Regions from separate parts of the Bacillus sp. P4_E1 genome, predicted to be linked through region 1. Evidence: riboswitches for the same ligand, from Rfam matches in the RefSeq annotation. Region 1 holds a riboswitch; the other holds the start of a gene.

Region 1 (7,564 bases):
TTTTTCTGAAACTCAAAAACTAAATAGAGCTATTCGCTCTATGATTTTGAACGGAGGATTAGGTAATGCTTTCGATGTTGTTATACACACAAAAGATATGAAGAATTTACTTTTGAATCAATATTTAACAATATGAAAAAAACAAGACACAGTATTTTCTGTGTCTTGTTTTTTAATACGACTTTTAATTATGTAGCATTATATATTTTCTCTCATGATATATATTTATATTAAAGATATGAGATGAAAAATATAGAATACACTCTTTTTCTCTGTCTATAGGTCCCTAACCTAATAATACGCGAACGAGTTGAATGATTGTTTCGTTTTCTACTTTGTAGTAAATTTCCAATCCTTTTCTTTCACTAGAAACGATTTTAGCACTTTTTAACTTTGCTAAATGCTGTGAAATTGTAGATTGTGGCATGTTTAAGCCTGTGTACATTGTAGAAACGTTGCTTGGGCCACGTTCAATTAATCCCTTTACAATACATAAGCGAACAGGATGAGCAAGCACTTTCAATAATTCTGCATTGCTTTCATATAGTTCTATTTCTTTTTGAAAGGTTTCTAACATGTTCTTTTCCACCTCCGTGTGAGCTGTTATACCATACTATACATACCAAAAAATCAAAGAAAAGAAAACAGTTGTTGCAGAAAAAAAGTCCTAAAGTAAAGAAATTGTAAGAAAAGAGACCCTGATGTAAATAAAATAGATAAATTTGCACAGTTTTGTAAAATGACATTTTTGAGTGAAAATTTTGATGCGTTTCAAAAATTGAAAGATATAGATATATTCGTAACACAATTTTATCATGATTTTCTTATTCTTTCAAATGAATATACAAAATTTTTAAAATAATATGACAAAGGAATTATAATGTTATATATAGAATATATAACAGGTTAAAAGAAAAGAAGCTGATTATGATGATAATGAAATGTTTGGATGTAACTGATACATCTTAGAATAATCAAGTCATCAGTCATTTATTCTAGAGTTCATCTTTTTAAACAACTATTTTATTTCTTGAAGAGTTTTATTATTCGTACACAGCTTCGTTTCTTCCCTTTATGCATTTACAGGTTCTTCTACATAAGAAAGGGCATTTTCAAAATCGGATATTAAATCGTCAACATTTTCAAGGCCAACCGATAAACGGAGTAATGAATTGGAAATCCCTCTTTCATCACGTGCTTCCTGTGATAAAGCTGCATGTGACATTTTAGCTGGGTAGGAAAGAATCGATTCGACAGCACCTAAACTAACTGCGAAGACAGGTAATTTTACTTTTGATAAAAATTGGCGGAGTGCGTCTTCTGATTGTAAAGTGAAAGATAGGACAGCTCCGGCTGATGTAGCTTGAGATTGTTGAATGTCAAATCCAAGATGTGTTTGTAAGCCAGGATAATAGACATTTTGAACTTTAGTGTGCTCTTGTAAAAAATTTGCGATTTTGTTGGCACCTGCAGCTGAATGTTCGAGACGTACATGCAATGTTTTAATGCCGCGAAGCACGAGAGAACAATCTTGCGGTCCTAAAATAGCACCAAAAGCGTTTTGTAGAAAGCCGAGCTTTTGAGCGAGTTCTTCATCTTTTACGACAGCTAATCCGGCGGTGACATCGCTATGACCAGCAATAAACTTTGTAGCGCTATGAAGAACGACATCAGCGCCAAGATCAAGCGGTTTTTGAAATAGTGGTGTCAAAAATGTATTATCAACAAAAGTAAGAGCACCAATAGATTTTGCAAGATTAGAAACAGCGCGAATATCTGTCACTTTTAAAAGTGGGTTAGAAGGTGTTTCTACATAAAAGAGCTTCGTATTTGGTTTAATGTTTTCTTTTACTTCTTCCACATTGGTCATATCAACAAATGTATGTGAAACACCATAACGGGAGAGAACTTCAGTAACAATTCGATAAGTGCCTCCATATACATCTTCTGAAATAAGAACATGGTCACCTTGTGAAAGAAGGAGAAATGCAGTAGAAATGGCTGCAATGCCTGATGCAAAGGCAAATCCTTTTGTCCCGCCTTCTAATAAAGCAATGATATCTTCAAGAGCTTCACGTGTTGGATTTCCAGATCTACTATAGTCATACTTTCCGAAAGCATCTACATCAAACTGATGGAATGTTGATGTGTTATAGATGGGAACGTTAACAGCTCCTGTATGTGAGTCATGCTTGTATTGATTATGCAGTAAAAGCGTATCTATGGAATAACTCATATTCTTACACCTTCTTTTACAAGTTTAATTGCTTGCTTTAAGTCTTGAATTAAGTCGTTGCTATTTTCGATGCCGACTGAAAAACGGAGAAGACGATTACACACACCACGTGCTGTTCGAACATCTTCTGGAATATCGGCATGAGTTTGCGTTGCTGGATAAGTCATTAAACTTTCGACACCGCCAAGACTTTCAGCAAATGTAATTAAGGATAAAGATTGTAAGAAAGGATTAATCCAAGTTTCATCTTGAAGGCGAAATGAAATCATACCACCTCTTCCTGGATAAAATACATCTGTCACACCATCTTCATCATTTAAATAAGCAACAATTGCATGAGCGTTTTCTTCATGCTGTTTCATGCGAAGTGCTAAAGTCTTCATGCCTCGAATTAATAGCCATGAATCAAACGGGCTTAAGACAGCACCAGAGGCATTATGATAATGAGCAAGCTCCTCGCAAAGAGATTTCCCTTTCGCAACGACAAGTCCGCTTAGTACATCGTTATGACCGCCTAAATATTTAGTTGCGCTATGAAGGACGATGTTTGCACCTTCTGTTAATGGTTGCTGTATATAAGGCGTATAGAACGTGTTATCTACAATAAGAAGTAGTCCGTGCCTTTTCGCTACACTTGCTACACTTACGATATCAGTTACTTGCATTAATGGATTAGTCGGTGTTTCTATGAAAATAGCCTTCGTTTGAGATGTGATTGCTTGCTCAATTTGTTTAATAGATTGTGTATCTACGTATCTACATCGAATATTCCACTTGTCTTCATGTTCGGAAAATAGACGATATGTTCCCCCGTATAAGTCTTCAGATACGATAAGCTCATCTCCGGAACGGAATAGTGAAAGGACAAGGAGAACAGCCGCCATTCCTGAACTACAGGCATACCCTTGCTCACCGCTTTCTAAGTCTGCAATTGCCTGTTCTAAAAGGCCACGAGTCGGATTTCCAGTTCTTGAATAGTCAAATCCAGTAGATTTACCAATTCCTTCGTGACGATAAGCAGTTGAGAAATAAACAGGTGGATTAACCGTTCCTGTTGTAGCTTCGCTACGGTTCCCGATTTGTGCTAGTTTTGTTTCGATTGTTGACATGTGAAAATTCCCCCTTTTTAAAGTGAACGACTAAGTGAAAATAAAAAAAGCCTTCTAAGAAGAAGGCTTTCGGATTGAATAGAGTCTTCTTCTCATCTGTCAAATCTTTCACAATTTGCTGGAATTAGCACCTTATTAACGAATGAATGTTAATGGTTGCTGAGGCGTCAAAGGGCCAGTCCCTCTACCTCTCTAGATAAGAATGTTCGTATGAAATTTTATTATGGTTTTAACTTTACAACAAAAGATATTTGAATTGCAACTTTATTTTAAATAATTTTTATTTTTCCGCAAGTGTCATTGACTTTTATTTTAGTGCGTGCTAAATTTATAAAAAATTAACAAACATTGTTAAAAGGGGAACGTATTTCCTTTTAGCTACATAAATAAAATAATAAAGACAAACTCTTATTGAGAGCGGTGGAGGGAAAGGCCCTGTGAAACCCGGCAACCTTCAAACTAAATGTTTGAAACGGTGCTAAAACCTGCAAAACGTGTGTTTTGCATAATAAGAGGAGGAACAATTATGTCCCCCTCTTCAAAGTGAAGAGGGGGTTTTTATATTGATAGAAATGAGGGAGATTCGTGAAATTACTAGATTTATTATCAAAAGGAATTGTAATAGGTGATGGTGCGGTTGGAACGTTATTACATTCGCATGGTTTACAAAGTAGTTTTGAAGAATTGAATTTGTCTGATCCGGACTTAATTATATCGATCCATAAACAATATGTAGCTGCTGGAGCAGATGTTATTCAAACGAATACGTATGGTGCGAATGAAGCGAAACTCCGCATGTATGGTCTAGAAAATCAAGTTGTCCAAATTAATAAAGCGGCAGTGAATATTGCGAAAGCATCAGTAACAGATCGGAATGCAATTTTAGGGACAATTGGAGGTATGAAACATATTGGTGCTGTTACAACGACTGATATAGAGCGAGAATTTATGTTACTTGAGCAGGCAGGTGCTTTACTAGAAGAACAGGTTGATGGATTACTATTAGAAACTTTTTATGATGAATTTGAATTATTGCATGCGGTTAAAGTATTGCGTAAACAAACGAATATTCCGATTGTTGCTCAGTTAGCGTTACATGAGGCAGGTACGACTCAAAATGGGAATGATGTCAATGAAATATTAAAACAGCTTTTAGATTACGGTGCCAATGTTGTTGGGTTGAACTGTCAACTAGGCCCGCTTCACATGACGGAAGCTTTCAAAATGATATCGATTCCTCAAAATGGCTATTTATCAGCATATCCGAATGCAGGTCTCCCGAATTATGTGGAAGGGCGTTACGTATATGAGGGAAGTCCAGCGTATTTTGAAGAAATGACACCGAAATTTATTGAACAAGGTATTCGTTTATTAGGTGGTTGTTGTGGTACTACCCCGGAACATATTGAAGGAATGAAACGTGCTACTCTAAATGTTGCACCTGTAATAGCAAAGGAGACGATTCAAAGGCCTAAAGTGGTCCATACACATGAGAAGCGTTCGAGAGCTCATGTTACTCTAGCAGAAAAGGCAAAGAAACAAACGACAGTTGTAGTGGAATTAGATCCACCGAAAACGTTAGACACGCAGCGTTTTTTTGAAGGGGCAAGAGCACTGAAAAGGGCTGGAGCGGATGCTATTACTCTAGCAGATAATTCATTAGCATCTCCTCGTGTTTCGAATATGGCTATGGGTGCATTATTAACGAAGCATGATATTCCAGTATTGACGCATTTAACGTGTAGAGACCATAACGTCATTGGACTACAGTCTCACTTACTTGGATTATCAGCATTAGGTATGGAGGAAGTGCTAGCTTTAACTGGTGATCCAGCGCGCGTTGGTGATTTCCCAGGTGCAACTTCTGTATATGATTTGTCATCGATAGAGCTCATTAAAATGATTAAAGAGATGAACGACGGACGCTCTATTTTAGGGAAATCAATTGGTCCGGCAACAAGATTTTCTGTTGGAGGTGCATTCAATCCTCATGTAAGGCATTTAAAAGCAGCGGTCAAGCGAATGGAACGAAAAATTGATGCTGGTGCTGAATATTTCTTAACGCAGCCGATATATGATGTTGCTTTAATAGAAGAAGTATATGAAGCGACAAAGCATTTGGAACAACCTATCTTTATTGGAATTATGCCGTTAGTAAGTAAGCGGAACGCAGATTTTCTTCATTTTGAAGTGCCGGGTATTACTCTTCCTGAAGAGATAAGACAAAGAATGGATGGACATGAAACGAAAGAGGCAGCCATAGAGGAAGGGATTCGTATTTCACAAGAGTTGATCGATGCGGCGATGAAATACTTTAACGGTATTTATCTTATTACACCGTTTTTAAAATATGAAATTACAGAACATCTCGTGAAATATGTGAGAGAAAAGCAAGAAGTGAAAGAAGGTATTAATTGATGAAACGAATAGAAGAGAGATTACAACATGAAATTTTAATATTAGATGGTGCAATGGGAACGATGATCCAGCAAGAAGACTTAACAGCGGAAGATTTTGGAGGAGAAGAATACGAAGGTTGTAATGAATATTTAGTAAAAACAAGACCGGATGTTATTTTAAATATTCATAAAGTCTACATTGAAGCTGGAGCAGATATTATTGAAACGAATACGTTTGGTGCAACAAATATTGTATTAAGTGATTATGCATTGTCTCATTTAGATGAAGAGTTAAACGAAAGGGCAGCGCTTTTGGCGAAGCAAGCGGTTAAAGAAAGTGGGAAAGAAGTGTATGTTGCGGGAGCGATGGGACCAACGACGAAAGCGATTAGTGTTACAGGTGGTGTGACTTTTGAAGAGTTAATTGAAGCCTATACAAGGCAAGCGCGAGGACTATTAAGAGGAGAAGTTGATGTATTACTCGTTGAAACGAGTCAAGATATGCGTAATGTGAAAGCTGCGTACATTGGAATTCAATCGGCGTTTGAAGAACTAAACAAAATAGTACCTATTATGATTTCTGGAACAATTGAACCGATGGGAACGACTTTAGCGGGTCAAACGATCGAAGCCTTTTATTTATCGGTAGAGCATATGAAGCCATTATCGGTTGGATTAAACTGTGCTACTGGTCCAGAATTTATGAGGGAACATATACGTTCCCTATCTGATTTATCGGAGTGTTATATTTCGTGTTATCCAAACGCTGGTCTTCCTGATGAAGATGGGCATTATCACGAATCTCCAGCGTCACTTGCTGAAAAAGTAAAACGTTTTGCTGAAGAAGGATGGATTAATATTATTGGTGGTTGTTGTGGCACAACACCAGAACATATACGTGTAATGAAATCGGCGCTTGCCTCGATTAATCCTCGTGAGCATCATGAAAGGGTTGGACATGGAATTAGTGGACTAGAAGCGTTGCAATATGATGATTCTATGAGGCCTTTATTTGTTGGAGAAAGGACGAATGTAATTGGATCGCGTAAGTTTAAAAGATTAGTAGCAGAAGGGAAATTTGAAGAGGCTGCTGAAGTGGCAAGAGCGCAAGTGAAGAAAAATGCTCATATTATTGATATTTGTATGGCAGACCCTGATCGTGATGAAATAGAAGATATGGAAAGATTCTTGGCAGAAGTTACGAAAGTGTTAAAAGTACCGATTATGATTGATTCAACAGATGAAAATGTTATGGCGAAAGCTCTTACTTATATTCAAGGAAAAGGTGTTATCAATTCTATTAATTTAGAGGATGGAGAAGAACGTTTTGAAAAAGTGACACCCCTTCTTCGGAAATACGGTGCTGCGATAGTTGTAGGGACAATTGATGAAGATGGTATGGCAGTTAGTGCAGAAAGAAAGATAGAGATTGCTAAAAGAAGCTATGAATTACTAACGAAAAAGTATGGTATACGCCCATCTGATATTATTTTTGATGCGCTTGTGTTTCCTGTAGGAACAGGTGATGAAGAATATATAGGTTCAGCGGCAGCGACTATAGAAGGAATTCGTCTTATTAAAGAAGCGTTACCAGAATGTTTAACGATTCTAGGTGTGAGTAATATATCTTTTGGTTTACCACCAGCTGGACGTGAAGTATTAAACTCTGTCTTTCTATATCATGCAACGAAAGCAGGATTAGATTATGCGATTGTTAATACGGAAAAATTAGAACGCTATGCGTTAATTCCAGAGGAAGAAAAACGTCTTGCGGATGCATTATTATTTGAAACGACGAAAGAGACGTTAGAAAAATTTAC
Region 2 (7,564 bases), on a different contig from region 1:
GAATGCGGTGCTATCTTATGCGAAAGATGATATGTTTGCGCTTGTGCTTCTAATTAATCAAGGGCGTTCTGAAGATGAAATAAAGAAAACAAAAGTGGTCATTCAAAAGATGATTGATGTTACGTTAAAGCATAATGGAAGTTATTATTTACCGTATTATTCTTATCCGGAAAAGGAGCAACTAAAGAAAGCGTATCCTCGCATAGAAGAATTCCTTCAGAAGAAAAAGGAAGTAGACCCAGAGGAAAGGTTTGTGAATTTATTTTATAAGGAGTATAGCAAATGACATATAGAAGATTTGTAGCCTCACAAAGCATTATTATGATGGCAGGTAGTATGGTATTTCCTTTTTATATACTATTGCTTCGAAATGTAGGAAATAGTTTCTCGCAATTTGGCTGGGCGTACGGCTTATTTGCCTTAACTTCAGCTCTAGTATATCCGTTAGTTGGAAGAATCTCTGATAGGGTAGGTGATAGAAAGTTATTAATTATATACGCATGGTCCATGGCTATATTAATGCTTTTTTTCCCTATTGCAACAGAAGTTTGGCATGTATACATTCTCCAAATTTTAATGGGTATTTTAGGTGCTGTGCAGCGTAATACGGAGAAGACATCGTTAGCACGAAAGGTAGAACAGAAAAAAGCTGGTTATGAGATTGGAAAATATCATGTGTGGACATCGGTTGGAGGAGCAGTAGCAGTTATTGCAACGGGATATTTAGTAGATTTCTTTACGATTGGCACCATTTTTTATATAGCATCTACTTTATATGCAGTGAGTGGAATTGTATTAAGTAGCAAAAAAATATAATCATACCCATTTTTACCTGATTACCCTTTATTTGTTATACTTATGGAGAAGACAAAAGAAAAGGGGACATTGCCTTTGATGAAATTTATAGTTTTAGCTATTCTCACTTTGTTTTTGATTCCATGGACTAGAAGCGGTAATAAAATTTGCGCGGTGGATAAAGGAGGAAATGAGAAAGTTGTAAAGGGTAAGAAATCATCTATTTTAGTTATTCCTGTTTTATTTTGGATAGGTATTGCAATCTATGAATATTTCTGGCTAATTGATGATCGAGCAGATTCTATTCTTACTCATTATTCTGTTGCAGTAGCGATTTTAATTGGGCTTGTTTTATTCTCACAAGAGCAGGTAGGGAAATTAGAAGGTACGTTAAAGGGACTTCTAATGTTTGTCTTACTCGCAAGTTACGGCTATTTTGGTTATTTGCACGATATAGTAATCACGCAAAAAAAATATGATTCTGTTGTGAAGATCGAGAAAGATATTTCAGAGCCATTTACTGAAAATGATCAGCCGTTTACAGTGCCGCCAAAGACAGCGGAGAATAAGATGAAAAAAGTATTTGGGGATATTCCGAAAGTAGCTTATTTTGAGCTAGGAGAATTAACGCCACAAATGGTAAATGGCGAGGCCTTATATGTAGCACCAATTGAAGTTTCAGGATTTTTTAAAGCACGTAAAGCTGAGACAATTCCAGGGTACGTAACGATGTCAGGTACGAATCCCGATGCGGAAGCGAAACTGCACCTTGGTTATAAAATGAAATATGTGCCAAGCATGTTTTTCGGTAATAAATTAGAACGTGTCGTTCGAAAAGCAGAGCCAGATTTAGTTTTTAAAGGGAAACCAAAATTTGAAGTTGATGATAAAGGGAAACCGTATTATACAATGACGTATGGTGAATTTATTTCAGGAAGATCTGGATTTGAAGTAGAAGGTGTTGTAGTAGTAGACGCACAAACAGGTGAAGTGAAAAGATACGACAAAGGAAAGGCACCTAAATTCGTTGATGGCGTATTAAATCACGAGACTGCATCTACATTAAATACGTATTTCGGTAAATATATTCACGGATTTTGGAATACAAAATTCTCACAAACGGATATGAAGATTCCGACTGAGTGGGGAACGAAAGAAGGAGTTACACCAATCTTCGGTAAGGATGGAACGTTATATTATTTTACTGATTTCACCTCTCCGAAAGAAGGAGTAGATTCTGCACTAGGCTATTCGCTTATTGATGCGCGTACAGGTAAGTTGTATTACTATAACGGAAAAGAAGTAAAGGGAATTATGGATGGTTCGGCTGCTACAGAAGTAGTGGATAATTCCTTTAAGAGAGAGAAATGGCACGGAACAATGCCGGTTATTTATAACGTATATGGTAAACCTTCTTGGATTGTACCGGTTATTGATGACGGCGGATTAGTACGTGCTCATACTGTCATATATGCTTCTAATGCAAAAGTGTTTGCAACAGGTTCAACGCAAAAAGAAGCACTTGAGAATTATAAAAATGCGCTGAGCGGAAGTGGTGATTCATTTAGACCGACTTCAAATGGGAAAGAAGCGCAAAAAGAAGGTACTGTACAACGTGTGTATAAAGAAAAATCAGGTGAAAATACGATTGTGTACGTACTATTAGAAAACGAGCAAAAAGTATTCATGGTACCGGCGAAGAAATTCCCATATGCAATGTTTACAGAAGTAGGAGATCCAATTCAAATCACATATTTAGACACAGGAGAAATGATGGCATCTGTATCTAAATTTACAAATAGTAATTTGAAAAAGTAAAGCGATAGAGATTCTATCGCTTTTTTTACATTATTAAACAGGAAAATACGGTATACTTGACGTATATTCATGTTGTAACTATAATTGTTACGATTAAGTGTTTATATGAAAGGGTGAATGGAAAAAGTGAATGGAGTTAATCACGAAATATATAAACCTGTAAAGACAAACAGGTTATGGATGATTCTTGTATTAGGGACACTTACGGCAATTGGGCCATTATCTATTGATATGTATTTGCCTTCTTTACCAAAGTTAACGGATGATTTACAAACGGGTGCATCCCTCGCGCAGCTTACATTAACTGCTTGTCTGCTTGGGCTTTCAGTAGGGCAGTTATTTATTGGTTCAATTAGTGACATTTACGGAAGACGCAAACCTCTTATTATCGCTCTTATTATTTATGTTGCTTCTTCTTTACTTTGTGCTGTTGCACCATCGATTTGGAGTTTAGTGCTTTTACGTTTCTTACAAGGTGCTTCAGGATCTGCTGGTATCGTTATATCACGTGCAATGGTACGTGATATGTATTCAGGTTCTGAAATGACGAAGTTTTTCTCACTGCTTATGTTAGTAAACGGAGCAGCGCCTATTTTGGCACCGATTATTGGAGGGCAATTATTACAGTTCACATCATGGCGCGGCGTTTTTATCGTTCTTGGAGCAATTAGTGTATTCATGCTAATATCAGCTACTTTCGTATTACGTGAAACATTACCTCCTGAAGAAAGAGAGACAGGTGGATTATCAGGAACGCTTGCAACATACGGAAAGCTTCTGAAAGATCGTTTATTTATGGGGTATGCACTGTCGCAAGGATTAGTAACAGCTGCAATGTTTGCTTATATTTCTGGTTCACCGTTTGTGTTGCAGAACATATACGGAGCATCACCACAGCAATTTAGCTTATTCTTTGCGATTAACGGTATCGGTATTATTATTGCTAGTCAGGTTACGGGCCGTTTAGCAGGGAAAGTGAATGAGAAAACGTTATTCGTTTCCGGTATTATTATTGCAGCTATTGGTGGTCTATCTTTATTACTGACAATCTTACTAGGAATAGGTTTAATTGGTGTTTTATGCTCGTTATTCCTTGTTGTATCAAGTGTCGGGGTTGTATCAACAACTGGTTTCTCGTTAGCGATGAGAAATCAGAAACAAGCTGCAGGAACAGCATCGGCCTTATTAGGATTATTACAGTTCATTTCAGGAGCACTTGTTGCACCATTAGTAGGTATTGGCGGAAGCAATACCGCATTACCGATGGGGGTTGTGATAGCTCTTTGTGAAATTGGTGCTGTATTATGTTATCTATTTATGGCCAGAAGAAGTGAAAAGCAGTTTGAACTGCAACAAAGACAAAATTTAGAGGCTTAATTTATAAAAAAGAGCTGATTCAAATATGTGTTGAATCAGCTCTTTTTTCATTTCTTTGAAATAACTTATACATTGTTGTAAGGTGATGCAAAAGTTATTTGCATAAAGTGACGATACTGTGACAAAAATGTTGGTGTGTATATTAAGATTTCGTCTTAAGTGTAAAAAGTAGGGTGTTCTCGGTATAATAACAAGTGGAGATAAAAGAAACTATAATGAGTAATAGCTGTAGATAAAAGGAGAAGAAGAGATGAAGAAGGTTTTGGGTATTGCTGTAATGGGAAGTATGCTCCTTCTAGCAGGGTGTAATGGAAATAAAGATACGAAAGAACCGAAAGAAAAGGTAGAGCAATCTACTGAGCAAACAGAAGAGATGAAAGAATACCGTGCAGTACATGAAAAATACGATATGAAAATGAATAAAGAAATTAATAAAGCACTACAGTTATTTGAAGTGGCAAAAGAAAAGGGCGGTAAGGAAATAACTAGTGCTAAATATAAAGAAGACGTGCGAACGGTAACAACGGGCATGTTAGAAGATATTGATCATATGCGTAAAGAAATTCGTGTGCCGAAGTCGAAAGAGGATGAACATGAACTATATGTTGGTTTCTTAAATGAAGCAGAACAAGCGATGAAAAAATTACAGAAGTTAGCTAAAGAAGAAGATTCATCGTTGATTCGTGATATAGAAGTTAATTTTTCAACAGCATCGACATACTATAAACGCTTTCAAACAGAGGCGAAAAAATAACCTTGCGCATGCGCAAGGTTATTTTTTCTTTTTACCATCTCCGTCTTCATCCTCGGATACTAATATCTTCTGTTCTTCGTGAAATTCTGAAATTGTTTGTCCAGTAATATTATCGAATGGAGTGTAAAAAGAAGTGATGCTTTTCTTTTTAATGAAGAGTTTATCCCGCATTAACGGGCAGTAAGACCCCCACCTCAAAGTTCAGTGAAAGCAAAGAAGTTAGGTAGGGGATCAACTGCCCGTAAAAGCCCGATTGGTGAGGGCTGATAATCAGTGGGGGATGAACAAAACCCCTACTGATTAAAGTTTCACTTTATAGAAGCCGATGATGACAAGTACAAGTATTACGATTGTTAATGGCAATCCTATAGTAGCCAGAAGTAGTGGATCCATCTTATAACTCCTTTAATACAATTTCTTTTTATTATAAGCGAAAGATTGTAATTTCAATAACTAATATAATAGAAAACTGATTTTTCTAAATATATCCAATTTGATTGACTTTTCATTTTTTCAGAATTATAATTCAAAATATACAATTTGAACCAAATAATAATATAGCAATTTACTTATCCAGAGAGGTAGAGGGACTGGCCCTATGACACCTCAGCAGCGGGTTCTGTAACAGGAACACCGTGCTAATTCCAGCAAGCAAGTCTTGAAAGATAAGTGATGGGCCTTCGTTTATTAAGCCTTGATCTTATTTTTTAAGATCAAGGCTTTTTGTGTTTTAAGAAGTAGAGAAGGAGTAATGGCAACAAATATGTCAATAAAACAAAGTAAATTCATTTGTTTAGGGGGTTATTGAAGTGTATGTTATTAAAAAACTATCGGTTATGGTATTCACGCTATGGGTCATTACGACAGTAACATTTTTAATTATGCATATTATTCCAGGTGATCCGTTTTCATCAGATGCGAAAATCTTTCCTGAAGAAGTAATACAAAACATGAGAGCGAAGTATCACCTTGATGAACCGTTATGGAATCAGTATGTTGCTTATTTGGATGGGGTAGTTCATTTTGATTTTGGCGAATCTGTTCAATCGACAGGTCAAGGTGTATCGGAAATTATAACAACTGGTTTTGGACCATCAGCAATTATTGGTTTACAAGCACTTGTTATTTCATTGTTAGTCGGAATTGCCGCAGGTACATTTGCCGCGCTATATCATGGGAAAGTGATTGATTATAGTGTGAGCTTGCTTGCGATTCTCGGTATTTCTATTCCTAGTTTTATTTTAGCACCACTATTTATACAAGTATTCGCCATACAATTTGAATTACTACCAGTGGCGTCTTGGGGAACATTTGAGCATACTGTATTACCCTCCTTCGCATTAGCGTTAGGACCAATCGCAGTTATTACAAGATTTGTTCGCTCTAATATGATTGAAGTGTTGCAGAGTGATTATATTAAGCTAGCGAGAGCGAAAGGTATACCAATTAAGAAAATCATTATAAGACATGCTCTTCGAAATGCGATTGTTCCGGTACTTACATTTGTTGGCCCATTAATGGCTGGACTTTTAACAGGGACTTTCGTTATTGAAAAAATCTTTTCAATTCCTGGTTTAGGAAAATATTTTGTAGACAGTATTTTCAACCGAGATTATCCGGTGATTATGGGAACAACCATTTTCTATAGTGCGCTATTAATTGTATGTATTTTTATTACAGATATCATTCATCGTATTGTTGATCCGCGCATTCGTTCTATTACGTAAGGAGGGTGATGTTTAAATGGGGGCTTATGAAATTAATGACCAGTTATTAACGAATGAAGAGAAAAAAGAATTAACGATAAATAAAGATCAGCAAACGATTAGCCGGAAAAAGGAAGTGTTTCGCAAGTTTATATCAAACCCTATAGCAGTTTTAGGGGCAGTGACGTTATTACTAATTATTGTTTTCTCGCTTATTGGCGAAAGTTTAACGCCATTTACTGCGAGTGAACAAGTAAAAGAAGCAACTAATTTACCGCCTAGTAGTGAGCATTGGTTCGGAACAGACGATTTAGGGAGAGATATTTGGGCGCGTACTTGGGCTGGTGGGAAAATTTCATTAACAGTTGGATTGGTAGCAGCAGCTCTTGATATAGGGCTTGGTGTACTTATCGGTGGCTTTAGTGGATATGTGAGAGGACGTAATCGTCTTGGAACGTTAATTGATGAGTGGATTATAAGAGGGATTGAAGTGTTATACGGTATCCCATATTTACTGATTGTTATTTTACTATTAATCATTATGAAACCAGGACTTTTTACAATTATTATAGCTCTTGCGTTAACGGGATGGATTGGCATGGCACGTCTCATTCGGGCGCAAGTACTTTCATTGAAACAAAGAGAATTTGTTATTGCAGCAGAGCGATTAGGTACATCTCATATGAAAATTATATATGGGCATTTAATTCCAAACTTAACAGGGATTATTATCGTCAATTTATCATTCACAATTCCAGCAGCTATTTTCTCAGAATCATTTTTAAGTTTTATCGGACTTGGAGTACAATCACCAGCAGCGAGCTGGGGCACGATGACAAACGATGCACTCGGGACATTACTAAGCGGAGAGTGGTGGCAACTTTTCTTCCCGGCAATCATGATTGCATTCATCATGTTCGCATTTAATGCGATTGGTGATGGTTTGCAAGATGCGATTGATCCGAAAATCGTAAAACGTAATCGAAAGGAGAAAAAACATGGCACAAATCTTATCTTTAGAAAACGTAACGTTGGCCGTTGAAAAAGAGAATAGTAAGCAAGCAATTGTGAAGCATGTTTCCTTTTCTATTAACGAAGGTGAAATAGTTGCACT

What was found. Region 1 has a riboswitch for S-adenosylmethionine ahead of metI (cystathionine gamma-synthase/O-acetylhomoserine thiolyase). Riboswitches for the same ligand answer to the same signal wherever they lie in the genome.
Region 2: linked by a shared signal. The riboswitch ahead of AC1DS7_RS23625 (ABC transporter permease) and the one ahead of metI (cystathionine gamma-synthase/O-acetylhomoserine thiolyase) in region 1 are both predicted to bind S-adenosylmethionine.

What each region holds. Positions count from the first base shown of each region.
Region 1 covers NZ_JBFUIV010000006.1:240,619-248,182, forward strand. Annotated here, with positions in the region: gene AC1DS7_RS11305 (class I SAM-dependent methyltransferase) at 1-136, shown strand, start outside; gene AC1DS7_RS11310 (ArsR/SmtB family transcription factor) at 287-577, opposite strand; gene metC (cystathionine beta-lyase) at 1,073-2,236, opposite strand; gene metI (cystathionine gamma-synthase/O-acetylhomoserine thiolyase) at 2,233-3,345, opposite strand; SAM riboswitch class I at 3,435-3,548, opposite strand; SAM riboswitch class I at 3,751-3,860, shown strand; gene AC1DS7_RS11325 (bifunctional homocysteine S-methyltransferase/methylenetetrahydrofolate reductase) at 3,931-5,763, shown strand; gene metH (methionine synthase) at 5,763-7,564, shown strand, end outside.
Region 2 covers NZ_JBFUIV010000021.1:64,656-72,219, reverse strand. Annotated here, with positions in the region: gene AC1DS7_RS23655 (FAD-binding oxidoreductase) at 1-286, shown strand, start outside; gene AC1DS7_RS23650 (MFS transporter) at 283-816, shown strand; gene AC1DS7_RS23645 (DUF3981 domain-containing protein) at 895-2,613, shown strand; gene AC1DS7_RS23640 (multidrug effflux MFS transporter) at 2,731-3,990, shown strand; gene AC1DS7_RS23635 (hypothetical protein) at 4,241-4,744, shown strand; gene AC1DS7_RS23630 (DUF3951 domain-containing protein) at 4,763-4,915, opposite strand; SAM riboswitch class I at 5,311-5,416, shown strand; gene AC1DS7_RS23625 (ABC transporter permease) at 5,554-6,471, shown strand; gene AC1DS7_RS23620 (ABC transporter permease) at 6,488-7,492, shown strand; gene AC1DS7_RS23615 (ABC transporter ATP-binding protein) at 7,449-7,564, shown strand, end outside.